4 regions of the Shewanella sp. 125m-7 genome follow, and region 4 is predicted to be linked to each of the others. Evidence: riboswitches for the same ligand, from Rfam matches in the RefSeq annotation. Region 4 holds a riboswitch; each other region holds the start of a gene.
The links. A riboswitch is a leader RNA that binds a small molecule or an ion and turns the genes downstream of it on or off. The one in region 4 is predicted to bind cobalamin.

Region 1: it holds a riboswitch for cobalamin, as region 4 does, so the genes downstream of both, ACVBIL_RS10615 (TonB-dependent receptor domain-containing protein) here and ACVBIL_RS13130 (TonB-dependent receptor domain-containing protein) in region 4, are expected to answer to the same signal.
Region 2: it holds a riboswitch for cobalamin, as region 4 does, so the genes downstream of both, cbiB (adenosylcobinamide-phosphate synthase CbiB) here and ACVBIL_RS13130 (TonB-dependent receptor domain-containing protein) in region 4, are expected to answer to the same signal.
Region 3: it holds a riboswitch for cobalamin, as region 4 does, so the genes downstream of both, ACVBIL_RS08710 (ABC transporter ATP-binding protein) here and ACVBIL_RS13130 (TonB-dependent receptor domain-containing protein) in region 4, are expected to answer to the same signal.

What each region holds. Positions count from the first base shown of each region.
Region 1 covers NZ_JBRILQ010000019.1:16,253-20,200, forward strand. Annotated here, with positions in the region: gene ACVBIL_RS10610 (ABC transporter ATP-binding protein) at 1-382, opposite strand, end outside; gene ACVBIL_RS10615 (TonB-dependent receptor domain-containing protein) at 437-2,272, opposite strand; cobalamin riboswitch at 2,431-2,602, opposite strand; gene ACVBIL_RS10620 (MATE family efflux transporter) at 3,031-3,948, opposite strand, start outside.
Region 2 covers NZ_JBRILQ010000025.1:3,757-7,704, forward strand. Annotated here, with positions in the region: gene ACVBIL_RS12435 (hypothetical protein) at 10-219, opposite strand; gene ACVBIL_RS12440 (histidine phosphatase family protein) at 229-771, opposite strand; gene cobD (threonine-phosphate decarboxylase CobD) at 776-1,849, opposite strand; gene cbiB (adenosylcobinamide-phosphate synthase CbiB) at 1,930-2,835, opposite strand; cobalamin riboswitch at 2,999-3,173, opposite strand; gene ACVBIL_RS12455 (MtrB/PioB family decaheme-associated outer membrane protein) at 3,513-3,948, opposite strand, start outside.
Region 3 covers NZ_JBRILQ010000014.1:15,988-19,935, forward strand. Annotated here, with positions in the region: gene cobT (nicotinate-nucleotide--dimethylbenzimidazole phosphoribosyltransferase) at 1-557, opposite strand, end outside; gene ACVBIL_RS08705 (FecCD family ABC transporter permease) at 607-1,686, opposite strand; gene ACVBIL_RS08710 (ABC transporter ATP-binding protein) at 1,679-2,611, opposite strand; cobalamin riboswitch at 2,776-2,930, opposite strand; gene ACVBIL_RS08715 (histidine phosphatase family protein) at 3,151-3,771, opposite strand.
Region 4 covers NZ_JBRILQ010000027.1:14,094-18,041, reverse strand. Annotated here, with positions in the region: gene ACVBIL_RS13135 (hypothetical protein) at 1-398, shown strand, start outside; cobalamin riboswitch at 629-834, shown strand; gene ACVBIL_RS13130 (TonB-dependent receptor domain-containing protein) at 960-2,813, shown strand; gene ACVBIL_RS13125 (GDSL-type esterase/lipase family protein) at 2,905-3,510, shown strand; gene ACVBIL_RS13120 (HDOD domain-containing protein) at 3,761-3,948, shown strand, end outside.

The DNA of each region.
Region 1 (3,948 bases), on a different contig from region 4:
TTTCGTGCTTTTCTGCAGTTTGGTTGATGCTTTGCCACCATTTTTGCTGGTTGATCAAACCTGTCGCGAGCAGTTGTCTTGCGGTCATCGAAAACCCAACTGGCGTGTGCTGCAGTACCACCGCGACTTTAGAGGCGAATTCTCGGTGCGAAATAGCACGAATATTCTGATTATTGAGGCGGATCTCTCCGTTATCTGGACTCAGATACTTATACATACAGCGCAGTAAAGACGATTTACCGACTCCATTGGGTCCCAAGATCCCAACGAAACTGCCTCTTTCAATAGTGAAGCTTAAGTTGTCGAGCACCTTCTTGGACGAAGTTGACCAACTTATATGATTAACTTCCATATGGGAGTTTGCTTGAAATTTTATCGGCATTAAAGGGATCCAATGTAGCGCCGACATTGTCGGCGCTATCTGTTTCAATCGAGGTTAAAAAGCTTGATAGCTGACGCTTAAGAACAGCTGACGGCCAGGGCTGAAGTAGTTTCTATCTGAGATAATCTCTTCATCGAGTAGATTGTTGGCTTTGAGTCTCAGTTGCCAAGCATCGCCCAGCTTATAACCTAGACTGATATCTAACTGATGATAGGCATCAAGAAAATCTGTAGTGCCGTCATAATCGATATCACCAGCATTACGCTCACCTTGGAAGTGATAGTTCATCAACAGATCGACATCAGACCATGCATAGCTCAGGGCATAATCGAACTCGTGCTCGCTTCTCCCCACAAGTTGCTCATCGCCATCTTGGTCAATGGCATCGATGTAGCTGTAGCCCAGTTGATGCTCGAGCCCCCAAGTGCTGTAGTTTAGTGATAGTTCGACACCGGTAATTTTGGCGTCTTGAATATTGGCGGGTTTCCAGATCTCGTAGCCATCCTCATCTAGCTCTGGAGTTGGAGCCCATTGGATAAGGTTACTGATGGTATTTTGGTACAGGCTCACGTAACCACGTAGGTTATCGCTTGAATAATGCACCGTTAGATCAAGGTTTTCTGATGTCTCAGAAACTAAATCCGGATTACCGGTACCAGGCCAATACAGGTCGTTAAAACTTGGCACTTGAAAGCCTGTTCCAGCACTTGCTGTGACTCGCCACTGATCATTAAATTGATAAGCTAAGCTCGTATTGTAGGAGGTTTCGCTGTCGATATTTTCGACATCGTCATAGCGGACAATACCTTCCATCAGTAGTTTTCCATACTGGTAGCGTGCAAGGGCGTAGACACCAACTAAGCTGCGCTCATCAACGGCGTAGTCACCCGCGATAGATTCATTAGACCAATCTATACCGCCGATAAATGTTAGGTTATCGCTTGCTGAGTAACGGTTACTCCAATTAACTTGATCTCGAATGGTTTTATATAGACTAATACCTAGATCTGAATTGTCAGCGCGAAAGTTCTCATTTTTATCTTGTGACTGCCCAACGGCGAGTTTGCTGGTTAGCTTATCATTCTGGTATTCAGCCGCCGCGTTCCATAGGTAGTTATCATAATCGGCTTCGTTGGCGCGACTATTATCGTATTCGTAATTACCTGTCTCAAGCAGCCCCGTCCAAGTGAGAGACCATTGTGCATTGAGAGTTTGTTGACCATTAATACTCATACCTAAACGATCGTAACCATCGTCGTCATGTTCACTATCATTTTTAATATCATAACCGTCGCTTTGTTCGCGGTTAATGCTCAAGCTAGTGTGGCCATCACCGTGACTGATCCCCGCGCCAGCGGTAGCTCGCATATATTCGTCGCTGCCATATTCTGCTGAGGCAAACCATTCTCCACCTTCAAGCTTGCGAGTGAATATTTGAATCACGCCACCGATGGCATCACTGCCCCAAACTGCGGCTCTAGGGCCTTTTACCACTTCAATACGCTCAATATTTTCAGGCGATAGGGCATTGAAACTCACAGCGCCTAATGTGGCTGAGCCAATACGTACTCCATCAACGAGGACTAATACATGGCTAGAGTTAGTGCCGCGCATGCTGATGGATGCAGATTGTCCGGCGCCGCCGTTACGCGTAACGCTAACACCTGGCAAGGTTTCTAGCAGATCGACAACAGACTTGGGATTAAGTCTGTTTATCTCTTCTCTTTCTATGGTGTTGATTACAGCAAGTTGTTGATCCGGATTGGTATCAAATCTGTCACCGGTAACGGTTATTGTTTCAATGCTAGGGTTAGCTGGTATTGCAGCTTGAGCCGAAAATGTGTGAAAAATTGCAATTGAAAGTACAGAAAGTCGCAGTTTAAAACTCATGATAAACCTTTAATTATTTGAGTTAGAAATTTGCGGGAAAATGCGTCATAGTAAAGTCGCAAAATGCATGACTTTATTTATCGACGAATAGAAAATATAGGTGTGATCAAATTTGAAACCAGCACCTGCATCGTCTATTTGCTCAAGAAACCCGCTTGAGTCAATAGTGCTTTTGGGTCGGTCTCCTGGCTTACAGCGTCTAGAAACATTCCTTCCCAGTTATAACCAGTGGTAATAATGTTTCGCTCTGTTTACAGTTGCAGGTACAGCCGTGGAATTTCACCACGTTCCCGATTAAGTCGCTTAACGCCCTTAAGTGGGCGGGAATATAGCGGCTATATCGGTGTTGAAACGAGGTAAAGATCACACCCAAAATGTAAAACGAAAAAGACTGTTATTTTCCACAGTCTTTTAAATGGAAGTTTGACGTATGGTGCACGCTGGGCTTTATTGGCTCGCACTTTCGAAGCGTTAAATTTTCTCAGGTTTTGATTTGGTTTTGCGATTTATTGTGCACGTATAAAATGGCAGGAAATTGAGAGACATCCTTTTCAATAAGCGAAAAATAAACCATTTGCGGACGTTTTGTTGCTTATTTTTGACGCTTCCAAGTCGGTTTTAGAAGGTGAAATTTGCTGATAAAACTTGCCCATAAAAAAACAGGCTAACGGCAATAGCGTTAGCCTGTTTTTTATGCTGGAACGTTAGTGCTGAAACTTAGTACCGAGTATTTAGCACTTGTTTTTTAGTTTTGCCGATTAAAGGGCTGAGTGCTTAACGCCCTTTTTTTGAGTGTATCTTAAGCGTGCGGCAAACATTATCGCTGCACTAGTAAGACCTGCAATTAAGCCTATCCAGAAACCTTGGGCGCCCATGTGCGGTACTATGATATCGGTACGCGCTAAGGTATAACCTAAAGTCATTCCCACGCCCCAGTACGAAACTAAGGTGATATAAAACGCGCTACGCGTATCTTTATAACCACGCAGTGCACCGGCGGTAACCACCTGAACAGAATCTGATAACTGATAGATAGCGGCATAGAACATCAAGCTACCGGCCAGTGCAACGACTTCTGGGTTGTCATTATAAAGTAGTGCGATTTCGTTTCTAAACAGTATGGTAATGATTGCAGTACAGGCTGCTAAAGAGAAAGAAATAATAAGTGCGAGCTTGGTCACCAAGGCTGCAATTTCGGGTTTGTCCTGGCCTAAGTAATAGCCGACACGAATGGATACTGCGATACCGAGTGAAAGCGGTAACATAAATACAATCGATGAAAAGTTAAGTGCAATCTGATGGCCAGCCACCACGGTTGCGCCCAAAGGGGCAAGTAAAAGTGCGATGATTGCAAATAAACTCACTTCAAAAAATAGCGCCATAGCTATCGGAAAGCCATGTTTTGTCATTTCAAACATGACTTTAAAGTCTGGCATATGAAAAGATTTGAACGGAGCAAGTTCTTTAAATTTGTCATGGAACTGCATGTAGATGACCATAGCAATAAGCATTGCCCAAAACACTAATGCTGTTGCAACACCACAACCGGCGCCGCCCATGGCTGGCATGCCAAAGTGACCATAGATAAAGATGTAGTTGGCAGGGATGTTAACGGCTAGGCCAACAAAACCAATCACCATAGTGGGAAATGTGTATGAGATCCCTTCGCTACAGCC
Region 2 (3,948 bases), on a different contig from region 4:
CATTCAAGCTTAAAGATGAGATGCTAAATGTTCTGCTGAAGATGTTATATTTTTGCGGCAGTGACTCAACTCTCCTTTCAACCCCAAAATATAATAATTTCCAGCCACTTCAAAACGAAGCATGCTTCCAATTTTTTCAGAGCTACTTGCAACCACTAACGAATCGTGTGCTAGATATAAGAAACTATCACATTGAGTGCGAACTTTTATATTTTTCATCTCTTGTTGCTATAGCGTAAACTCGAAAAACTCACAGTTTCCCGGTACTTGCTGTTGATCGGACCAAGGTGCCACTCCGCTTGCGACATTTTGCAGTACCCGTAGCCACTCTCCGTGCCCTATCACCACTAAGGTATTAATGTCTAAACACTCAATGCTGGCGAAAAACTTTTTGACTCTGGCTAATACCGCAGTGGCTGACTCCGCATTCTTAATGTCAATATGGTTAGCATTGAAGCGTTGATCATAAACGTGCCATCTATCATCGCCCTTCTCTCTTAATAGACCTTGTAATTCCCCAAAGCATCGTTCACGCAGTAACGAAGATGACCGGGTAGAAATATTCAAACTCTCATTCACGTACGTTGCCGTCGACAGGGCGCGGCCCAGATCGCTAGAGATAATGAGATCCGGCTGATACTGAGACAACTGACATCCAAGCTGTCTTGCTTGTAATATGCCTTCTTGGCTTAATGCACTATCAAGGTGGCCTTGTAACTTACCTTGCTGATTCCACACCGTTTCGCCGTGACGACAAAAGAGTATTTTCATATTCTCAGAGACTCCCACGATCGCGTTCACGCGCAATATCCGCCGCATTTGATAAGGCAAGCGCCTGCAGAGCGAATGTTAATTGAATCCACTGTTCTTCATCTGCAGGTAAGCCAAAGCGCAAAGCATCTTGCTCATCGGTTAAACGGGTCAAAATATTTTGACCACATAAGTGGTCATGCCATAAAGGCGCATTGGTTAGATAAATCGTCTGAAAGAGATCGGTACCAACGGCCTTGCCAGGCAAAAATAACAACAGTTCCTGTAATCGAATGCTAGATGCGTGCAGTCTTTTTTTCTGTCGTTGATGCCAACCAATATCGTCAAATGCGGCTTTACAGACTTCTCTTGCTGGGCCATTGAGACACCATGGACCAAGCTGAGTTTGCAAGGCATCCCTAATCTCATTTGCTGCATAGATAAACCCAGCGCGAACACCTGCTAAGCCAAAAAACTTACCGACTGAACGCAGGACAATTAGATTGTCATTCGTCAACGGCAGCATGCTCTGCTCTGGGGTCATGTCCATAAAGGCTTCGTCAACGACGAGAATGGCGTCCCTTGCAGACAATCGTTCTAGCCAAGAAATTAGGACGGTTCGTGGTGTAAGATGAGCCGCGGGGTTGTTAGGATTGATAACCAGCAGTACATCACAACGTTTAAGCTGTTCAGCTCGAGGTTGATAAACCTCGATAGGCATATCATCGTTATCTGCACCGTAGTATTCAATCTTCCAACCGTGCATACGCCAAGCTCGTTCATGTTCCTTGTAACCAACCCTTGGTAGCAGCACAACACCGGCGCCACCACGCTGCGCCGCCAATACCTTTGGTAAACACTGAATTGCAGCTTGAGAACCCGCAACAGGTAAAGCATTACGGCCACCATAGTAGCGGTCAGCGGACGCAATTAAGCCATCTTCGTCCTCGGGTAAACGATTCCAGCACGATACTGGAATATCGGGTATTGGATAGTGCCATGGACTCACACCGGTAGATAAATCTAGCCAGCTTGTCTCGTCGACGCCATACCGCTTAGCCACATCTTTTAGCCGGCCGCCATGGTGCAATAAACTCATATCACTATTCTCAAAAGTAAATTTTTAAAAGTAAGCTCTCAAAAGTAAGCTCTCAATAATATGTTCTAAAATCGATGTACTCAGATCACTTTAAGCAAGAATGCCATCACTAATAATGCTGCGACCCAATAAAAGGCGCTGAGCCAGACAAGATGACAAGCCCGCTTGATGTCACTTGCATCTGCAGCTCTGCCCTCACCCAGAATGGGTTTGTCGCAAGAATAGCCATCGTATTCAGCGGCGCCGCCCATGGTGATATTTAGACTGCCAGCGCCAGCGGCCATCACCACACCACCGTTCGGGCTGGCGCATTTAGGTGCCTGTGTGCGCCAACAGCGAAGCGATAACCTAGTCTTGCCGCCAAGGGCATAGGCAATAGCGCACAAACGCGCAGGGATATAATTGAGCAGATCATCAAGTTTGGCGGCACACCAGCCAAATTGAAGGTAGGTTTGATTCTTATAGCCCCACATTGCATCTAAGGTATTGCTGAAGCGATACAATAAGGCCCCCGGAACGCCGGCAACCGTAAACCAAAACAGGGCACCAAAGAGTGCATCGTTGCCATTTTCAAGAACCGATTCAAGAGTGGCATTGACCACTTGTTGCTCTGACAGGTTTTCGGTCTTACGGCTAACAATCATACCCACTCGATTTCTAGCCAGGGTTAAGTCACCTAACTTGAGTGCCTGACCAACAGCATTACCATGTTCAGACAGGCTGCGACCACCAATAACCAGATACAGAATTATCACGTCAAGCCACCATAGGCGTGGAAGGTACATAAAGGGCAAGATAGGCAACAAGACTAATAATACAGCGACAACGCCGCGGTATTTTGTAGGCTGCCAAAGGCATCTTTTGATCCGATTGGCAAACAGACCAAGACCCACTAGAGGGTGAGAACGTGACATTTCACCTAAGAGACGGTCGAGCAGCAGTGCTAATGAGATAACGCCGGCACAGTAAAGAGGGTCAAACCACATTAAGGTTCTCCTCTGGTCTCAATATCATCATGTGAATACGGCTGTGAGATAAACGACTTGAACAATTGTGCATCGTCAATGGTTCCAAAAGGAAAAAGATGCTGAAAACCAGATAGGTAAATACACGAGTGAATTTACAAAACCAAGAGCGCCCGCCCAGTTTTACAGCGTAACCATCAAGGTGGGTGCTCTGACTTCTGGTTTATTGCTTGCTTCAGCTTTTTGGTATTCCCAAATAGTTGAGCAACACTTGTCCAGTTACAGTTGCGGGTACAGTCCAGAAATTTCATCTGGTTCCCCCAATTAAACCTTATGGATCCTTGATAACATGTCTATTCTATAATAAAAACCGTAGGTTATTCACTGTTACTTTCTACAGTAAATTCAAATAAATCAAAAAGTGAGTGCTCATACTTGCTCCGATATAAGCAGCTTTGATCAAATATAAAAAAACCGAGAATAGATGCCTCTATTCTCGGTAAAGATGGGAGCAAGTTTTTAAGGAACTTACTTTTATTATTAAGGCAATGCTCTCAATAAATCGCTTTTAATCAACAGCATTCAATAAATGAGAGCCTTACCTTTTTATGATCATTTTGTTGTATCAAACTCAGCAAGCCCTATTTTACCTTGCAGGGACGACAATATGGCTACGTCGTTTAATACTGATCATTGCATCAAAAACGATACTGCAAAGTCGCCAGTATTAAATGGGCGTTATAATCATGGTTTAACTCACCTAAAGTGGTTAAGCCTGTAGGTCCGGTGCCAGGATAGTAATCAACAGGTAGCTGAGTATCATCACTGTCTTCATAGGCTTCAAACTCATAACGTAAGCCCACAACAACCTGCTGATTAATTGCATAATTCACATATAAATTGGCATGATGACTGGTTGATTCATACATACCAAATACATCATTACCATCGACATAGCTGTCGCTAAACGAGATAGCAAAACTGTAATCACCTCCGATAGTAATACCCGAGTCACTTAAGCCGCTGTAGGTAAAACCTGCACCAACAAAGCCAAACTCTTCATTGGTGTCACCTTCCCAATAACCTACGTATTGGCTCTTGGCGCTTGCTTGCTCGTTATCTAGCCACTGGTAA
Region 3 (3,948 bases), on a different contig from region 4:
CCTGTTAGTGCTGCCATAATCGCTGCCGCTGATGAGGTATTGCCTATGCCCATCTCACCAAGCGCTATCAGGTTACAACCGTTTTGATGGTGTAGTTCCACTCTGTCGGTGGCCATCTTAAAGCCTTGCTTTACCGCACCGAGAGTCATCGCCGCGCGCTTATGAATAGGCCCAGTACCTGAACCTAAACGTTGGTTAATCACACCCTCTAGGTTCTCAATCGGCTTTAAGATCCCGCAGTCAATCACCTCTAAGTCAAAACCCACTTGACGAGTAAACACGTTAATTGCTGCGCCGCCTTTGATAAAGTTAATCACCATCTGCGTGGTGACTTCACTTGGTGCAATTGATACGCCCGAATCAGCAATGCCGTGATCTGCGGCAAACACCATCATTTTTGGATTGCAGATCTGCGGCTTGTCTTTACCTAATACGCGGGCAATCTGTAACGCTAAGGTTTCTAAATCTCCCAAGGCGCCAAGGGGCTTAGTTTTAGTATCGATTTTTTGCTGAATTTCAGCATCGAACTCAGTATTTATTGGTTTTATATCAAACATGTATAGTCCCCTAGACCACTCAACTTAGGTGCTTACTCAACATTAATTGTTAAATACGTTTGGCACGACGGCCGCCTAAAATAAACAAAAAGAAAATACTGCCCATCACCGAGGTAATGATCCCCACTGGCAGCTCTTGATAACTCAATAAGGTTCGCGCTAATACATCGACCCAAACCATAAATAATCCGCCGACGAGTGCCGTTAATAGCAATGGGAATCGACCTGGGAAAAGCAAACGCACCGTATGTGGCACCATCAAGCCTATAAAGCCGATGCCACCGCAATTAGCGACTAATATGGCTGTGATGAGTGAGCAGATAAGCAGCATAGATAAACGCAAACGAGCGACGTTAATTCCTAGGGTATGGGCGGTTTCATCACCGGCGCGCATCGCCACTATTTGGCGCTTATTGAGTAAGATAATTAGCAGAGATAGCAATACCACCGAAGCTGGTAGCCACAAGCCTTGCCAGCTGGCTTTAGCGAAACTACCTAAGGTCCAAAACAGTACCGATGCCGCCGCTTGAGGGCTGGAAAAATACAACATCAAACTGGCTAATGCGCCGAACATAAACGAGGTTGCCACGCCTGAAAGCAACATGCGCTCAACTTGGGTGCTTAAGTTACGCCCGCATAAGCTCAATACTAGCAATACCGATAAGCTTGCACCGATAAATGCGCCAACGGGAAGACTAAACCACAACATGCTCTGACTAAAAAGCGTTAACGCCACTACCGCGCCAAATGATGCGCCCGATGAAATACCAAACAGATAAGGGTCTGCCAGCGGGTTACGGGTCACGGTTTGCAACACACTGCCCGCTATCGACAGGCCTGCACCCGCTATGAAGGCCAGCAAAACTCGCGGTAAACGTAGCTCCCAAATAATGCGCTCTTTTACGCCTATAGATTCACCAATAGAATCGCCTATGGGATAACCTAGATTAAACAGCTTGTGGCTAAATACGGTCAGTACATCGCTCATGCTAATACTGGCAGCGCCAAAACTGCTGGCTGCAACCGGGGTGAACAACGCCGCGAAAGTGAGTATGAATAGCACGAGATACTCGGCTCGCCGACGACAATTAATGGCTAATGGGTTACTGGCGATTAAAGCCTTATTCATCTTGGTCTCCAGCTTTCATTTGAACAAGAGCCTCAGCTTTCATTTGAACAAGAGCCTCAGCTCGCACACTCCTCTTTATATCGACTCTTGTATGAACGCCGCTTGCCAAAACCGTTTCGTAGCCATAGAAATAACTGATAAGTGGATTGCCATGTTGAGGGTGCGGCCTGATTTCACAGCACACATCAAATACCTTGGCGATACGTTGCTCAGTGAGTACCATTTTGGGTGTTCCACTGGCTATAGCGCAGCCGTTATCTAGCAGCAAAAGCTCATCACACAGCGCACTGGCAAGGTTAAGATCATGAATAGAGGTAATGACTGTGATGTTGAGGCTGCGTAGCAGCTCCAAGGTTTGGATCTGATAACGAATATCTAAGTGATTTGTCGGTTCATCGAGAATAAGCAGTTTAGGGCGCTGCACTATGGCGCGAGCGATCAATGCCCGCTGCTTCTCTCCGCCTGATAAGCTCTCATAAGCTTGATTGGCTTTATCTTCAAGACCCACTTTTCCAAGCGCCTGTGCAACCACAACGCGATCGCTGCGGCTAGTAAAATCAAAGGCACTTTTATGAGGCGTTAAACCAAGAGCAATAAGTTGCGCTGTAGTCATTTCAAAATGATGGGGCGTGTCTTGCAGTACCACGGCGATTTGCTGGGCAAAAGCTTTAGCCGATAGCGCGCTAATATCTTGGCCGAATAAATTAATGCTGCCGCTGCTAGGCTTAATAAAGCGATATAAGCAGCGAAGTAAACTGGATTTACCCGCGCCATTAGGGCCAATAATGCCCAGCATTTTGCCTTCAGCTAAGCTAAACTCAATTGCCGATAAAATCGCTTTACCGTCTAAGTGCCAACTTAAATCTTTAACCGCTAGCACGGTTTTAATTTGCTGCTGTGATTTCGAATTAGCCATTGTTGCCATTCAACCATTCATAGAAAAAACTGGCATCTAGCAAGCAAGTGTCCAAGCAAGAGTCTAATAACCCAGTATCGAGTTTCATTTATTGTCTCCCTCGAGTCGCCCGCACGAGTTTATGTGTATATGGATACACTTTTTAATTATCAACACGTACTGAATGATACGTAATGAACAACATAAGTTAGGCAGGTATCTGACTTGGAAGCGCAGCCCTATGGCTAACCTTCCCTACAGTTGCGGGTACAGTCCGGACTAAGCGGCGAATAACTGCCAGCCTCCGGTTCCCTTTATGCTGTTAAGCACCTAACTTTCATTTTTTAGCTATCTTTTATGCTAAGAGCAAACGCAGCCTTTAACGCAAGCAGCGCTACATAAGATAACGCCGCAGTTTAGCATCATACCAGCAAGGCTGATATCACCTTTGTTTTATAAATAAAACCAAGATTGACGGGCTAAAGCCCGACCTACGATAAAAAGGTTCTAGGTTCTAAGCTCTAGGTTCTAAGCTCTAGGTCCTAGGTCCTAGGTCCATCTTTAAACTTCTACCGCCAATTTAGGGTCATGAACTGCTTATTATCATTGTGCAGCACATCAATCGCTACCGTGGCCGCGTAAGGCAATTTAAGCGAGGTGTAAAAACCCGCACACTGACTGACGTCCAGAGCTTTACTCATTAAATGACGTATTACGCCACCGTGAGTCACCACTAATACCGTCTTTCCTTGATGCAGCTTGAGCATCGCCTGCCAGGCTTTATCGATACGCGCCTCAAAATCTTGCATAGACTCGCCATGAGGCGGCGATAGCAACCAAGGGTTTTTCCAGTAGTTATCAAGCGCTGAACCACAAGTTTGATAAAGCGCGTCGAAGGTTTGCCCGTCCCAATCGCCGAAGTTCAGCTCTTTAAAACCGGCTTCAATAGAAAAGTCTAAATCATGCTCACGAGCCAATTGCTCTGCGATGTTGGCGCAGCGCTGAAGCGGTGAACTAATCACACTATTAACGGTAAAATCGACTGACAAATCGGTTAAGCATAAGGCGGAAAATGCCTTTTTCATCTGCAACTGACCAAGCTCAGTTAACGCAACATCAACTTGGCCGCGTAAAATATTGCCACCATCGCATTCGCCGTGCCGAAGTAAAATCACCTTAGTGGTTTGCATTATACCTGTTGACCTTCATTATTTATCAGCAACTTAGTTAAAATTCATTGGCTTTTAATGCTGAAAAAGTATCATGCTTTAGCACTTGCACTTTTTATCGCCTCTCACGTATTATGGACGTCTATACGTATAAATGTCCAAACAAAATAAAAGGTCACTCATAATAAACGACCTTAA
Region 4 (3,948 bases):
CAATGTTGTGTGTGCAAGGCTTTAAAGGGCTGACAGAAGACATTAGCCCACAAGCATTTTTACAGACAATGGCTGAAGTCTATTTTGAAAGTTGCCAAGGCGAATCGGTATTTGAAGCGTTAGCGAGCGAGCCGCTCAATGATCATCAAACAGCCAGTGCGATTATAGGCTGTACTAACATGCCTAACTCTCATATTAATTCGGTACAAGGCATTGCTTACGGTAAGGTGCTCACCCAAGGTGAGATTGGCCATTACACCGCAGTGAGAGGCGAGCAGGATCTGTATTTAATTCATAAATCGATTCGAGGTGAGGTTTTTACGAAAGAAAATCCACCCATCAAAGCGCAAAATTATCAAGAATTCCTATCGACGATTATGCCCTTAAGCCTTTATTAATGTATTAAGAAAGTACAGAGAGTTGGTGTTAAGTTGTTGATTTTAATCTTGATGTGTTTTTTAGTGTACGAGGGTGAATATTCTTCGTCTTTGTGACGGCGTTTAAATTGTGCTTAGGTTAGACATTTAACCGTATAGACGTCTATAATGCGCGCACTCTCAACAGTGGTGTTTTTTCACTCTTGAGCGCAAACTCATGTTATTAAAAGCATGCTATTAGAAAAAATACAATTTCAGTCAACTTTATTGGTGCCTCAGGTTACGGCGTAACTTAGGGATAATCGGGAAGTCAGTTAAATTCTGACACTGCCCCCGCAACGGTGAATGGTGAGAGACAAGTGCGCCTTAATGGATAGGTGTTGAAAGCTTGTATTCGGGTATTAATACGTTAATACAGAACCTAAGTCCGGAGACCGGCCAACAAAGTGATTTCGATGATTTCGGCGGGCAGATCTCGAAATGCGGCATTTTACGAGCAAGACAAAGAGTGGAATTTTCCATTTATTTGGTCGTGTCACCGTGACGTATTTGCCCCGTTTTCCTTTAGGAGTCAAAGGTAAAATGGGAACACAACCATCAAAAATTGCACTGCTAGTTAGCAGTCTTATCAGTTTATCCACATTCTCGGCAGTCGCCGAGGACGGCAATTCAAACGCTGTTAACGTCGATGAAACGATTACCGTAACCGGTTCACGTTTTGATAGAACGGCCCTGCAGCAGTTAACGGTTATCAATACCGTTGAGCGTGAAGAGATTGCACGCCTTAACCCCAAATCTGTTGCAGACGTTTTAGAAACACTGCCCGGTGTTAGTGTTTCGCGTAATGGCGGTGCGGGGCAGGCCACTTCAATTAGTATTCGTGGTAGTAATTCAAACCATGTGTTAGTGCTGATTGATGGTGTGAAGGTCGGCTCTGCAACATTAGGTACCGTTAGCTTTAACACCTTATCACCTGAAAATATTGAGCGAATCGAAGTATTAAAAGGGCCGCGAGCGTCAGTGTGGGGCAGCGATGCCATTGGCGGCGTCATTCAAATATTTACCCGTCAGCTGAAAGGCGGTGAGTGGTTTGCGGGAGCCGAATACGGCACTAACGATTATATACGTGGTTCATTTGGCGCAGGCATGACACATGGGAACGGCAATACCACACTGAGCGTAAACCACGAACAATCTGACGGTTATGATGTGTATAACGGCGCTGAAGTTGAAAATGACGATGATGGCTACAAGCGCAATGCACTTTCTTTGATAGGCTCGCAGCAAATTAATCAAAATTGGCAAGCATTATGGAATGGCATGTACGACAAGGGAAATACTCAATATGATGATATCTACGCCTCAGGTTCGGCGGATGAGTCAGATTATGAGAACTACCTCTGGAACTTAGCAACACAATACACTAATGACAGATTTACCAGTAAGTTAGCCTTGAGCCAATCTCGCGACTATAACGAGAACTTCCGTGGTGATGATGCCAGTGTGGCCATTTCTGAGTTTGAAACTAAGCGCGACCAGATCAACTGGAGTAACCAATACTTAGCGGCAAATGAACTGACGTTAACGGGCGGCATCGATTGGTCAAATGAGTCTGTTAAGGGCGATTATGCCCAAGATGAGCGTGATATTTTTGCTGCATACGGGCTAGTTGAAAAGCAGTGGGAGCATTTACTCGCAGAAGTGGCTGTGCGTTATGATGACGTAGAAAATGTCGATAGTGAAGTGTCTTATAATGCCAGCCTTGGTTATCAGTTTAACGACCAATGGCGACTCGCTGCGACAACGGGCACGGCCTTTAAAGCACCGACCTTTAACGACCTTTATTGGCCGGATTCGGGTAATGCTGAGCTCATCTCTGAAACTTCACAAAGTTATGATTTAACGTTGCATTTTAATGCTAAAGATATCCGTGCTTATGTCAGTGTATTTAAAAATAGCATTGATAACTTGATTGCTTGGGCGCCTACGGGAGAAAAAGATGATTACGGTTGGGATATCTGGAAGCCAGCCAATATCAATAATGCCGAGATTAGTGGTATCGAAGTGTCGGCAAACTATCAGTTGTTCAGCCTTGAGCATCAGCTCGGTTATACCTATCTGGATGCGGAGAATAAACAAACTGGTGAGCAGCTAGTCGGTCGCAGCGAGAATGAGTTTAACTATATGTTGAGCTATAGCTGGGAGCGTGTTGATGTGTTGGCTAACTACCATTACCAAGGTAAGCGCTATGCTGGGTACGATCAGTTCTTGGATGCTTATCATAAGCTGGACTTGAGTCTTGGTTATCAGCTCGATGATGCATGGAGCCTGCGTTTAAAAGCTAACAACCTGTTTGACGCAGAGATTATCTCAGATCAAAACTACTTTAGCCCAGGCAGAGAGTTGTTCTTGAGCGTCAGTTATCAAGCGTTCTAGAGCCGCAGATAAAAGCGAATATTAAGCCAGAACTTGTGTCTGGCTTTTTTTATGTTATTTTTTGAAGAAACCATCAGCCGAAAGTTTATTAATGAAACCTTTATTGATGCGTAACTGCGTTAGTCGATTGATCGTGATTTCAGCGTTACTGTTATTACAGGCATGCTCTGGTGCAAGCATTCCCCCATTACCCGGTAACGCACGGGTTTTAGCTTTTGGCGATAGTCTCACCTACGGTGTAGGCGCCTCTGAGGGGATGGATTACCCAAGTCAGCTTGCAACAATAAGTGGCTTTGAGGTGATTAATGCCGGGGTGTCGGGTGAGACAACTACGGCGGGGGTATCGCGTTTAGGACCATTACTCGATAAATACTCGCCAGAGTTATTAGTCTTGCTTGAAGGCGGCAATGATTTTTTGAGAAATCATTCTATTACCAGGACTAAGTCGAATTTGGCCGCCATGATTGAAATGGCGCAATCGAAGCAGATCCCCGTTTTATTGGTTGCTGTACCGCAAAAAAGTCTATTTCTATCGGTATCGCCGATTTATGAGGAGCTTGCAGAGCAATATCAACTGGTTTTAGTCGAAGATGCCTTGAGTGATTTATTAAAAAGCCCAAGTAAAAAGTCAGATGCAATACATTTGAATGATGAGGGCTATTTAGTACTCGCTAATGCTATTTTTAACTCTATTTAACAATTAGTTATGTTTGAATTGCTCGTTGGTTTTCACAGCGCCATCGAGCAGATGTTTGAGTGGTATCAGTAAAACAGTGTTGGTTGATCCACAAATTTATACAATGGAGTTAAATTATTGCTCCGCAGACGGCAGAAACTTGATAAGGTAGTCGCTTATATGGCTTAACCTATAGCGTACTATTGTGGGTTAATTTGCACATAATTTAGTCCATACAATTATTTAATAATAATAAGGTTTAACGTTTCGCATGACAGATCTTGAGCAGCAAGTATTTACTCAAGTACGTGCCATTATCAGCAATGAAGAGCAGGTAATTGGTCGTAGAGGGATCCTTATCCCATTGAAAAAAGCTATTATTGCAGACGGTGATATTCGTAATGTTATTGATATCGTCTCATCAGATCCTGCTTTATCGGCCCACCTGCTTTGGCGTAG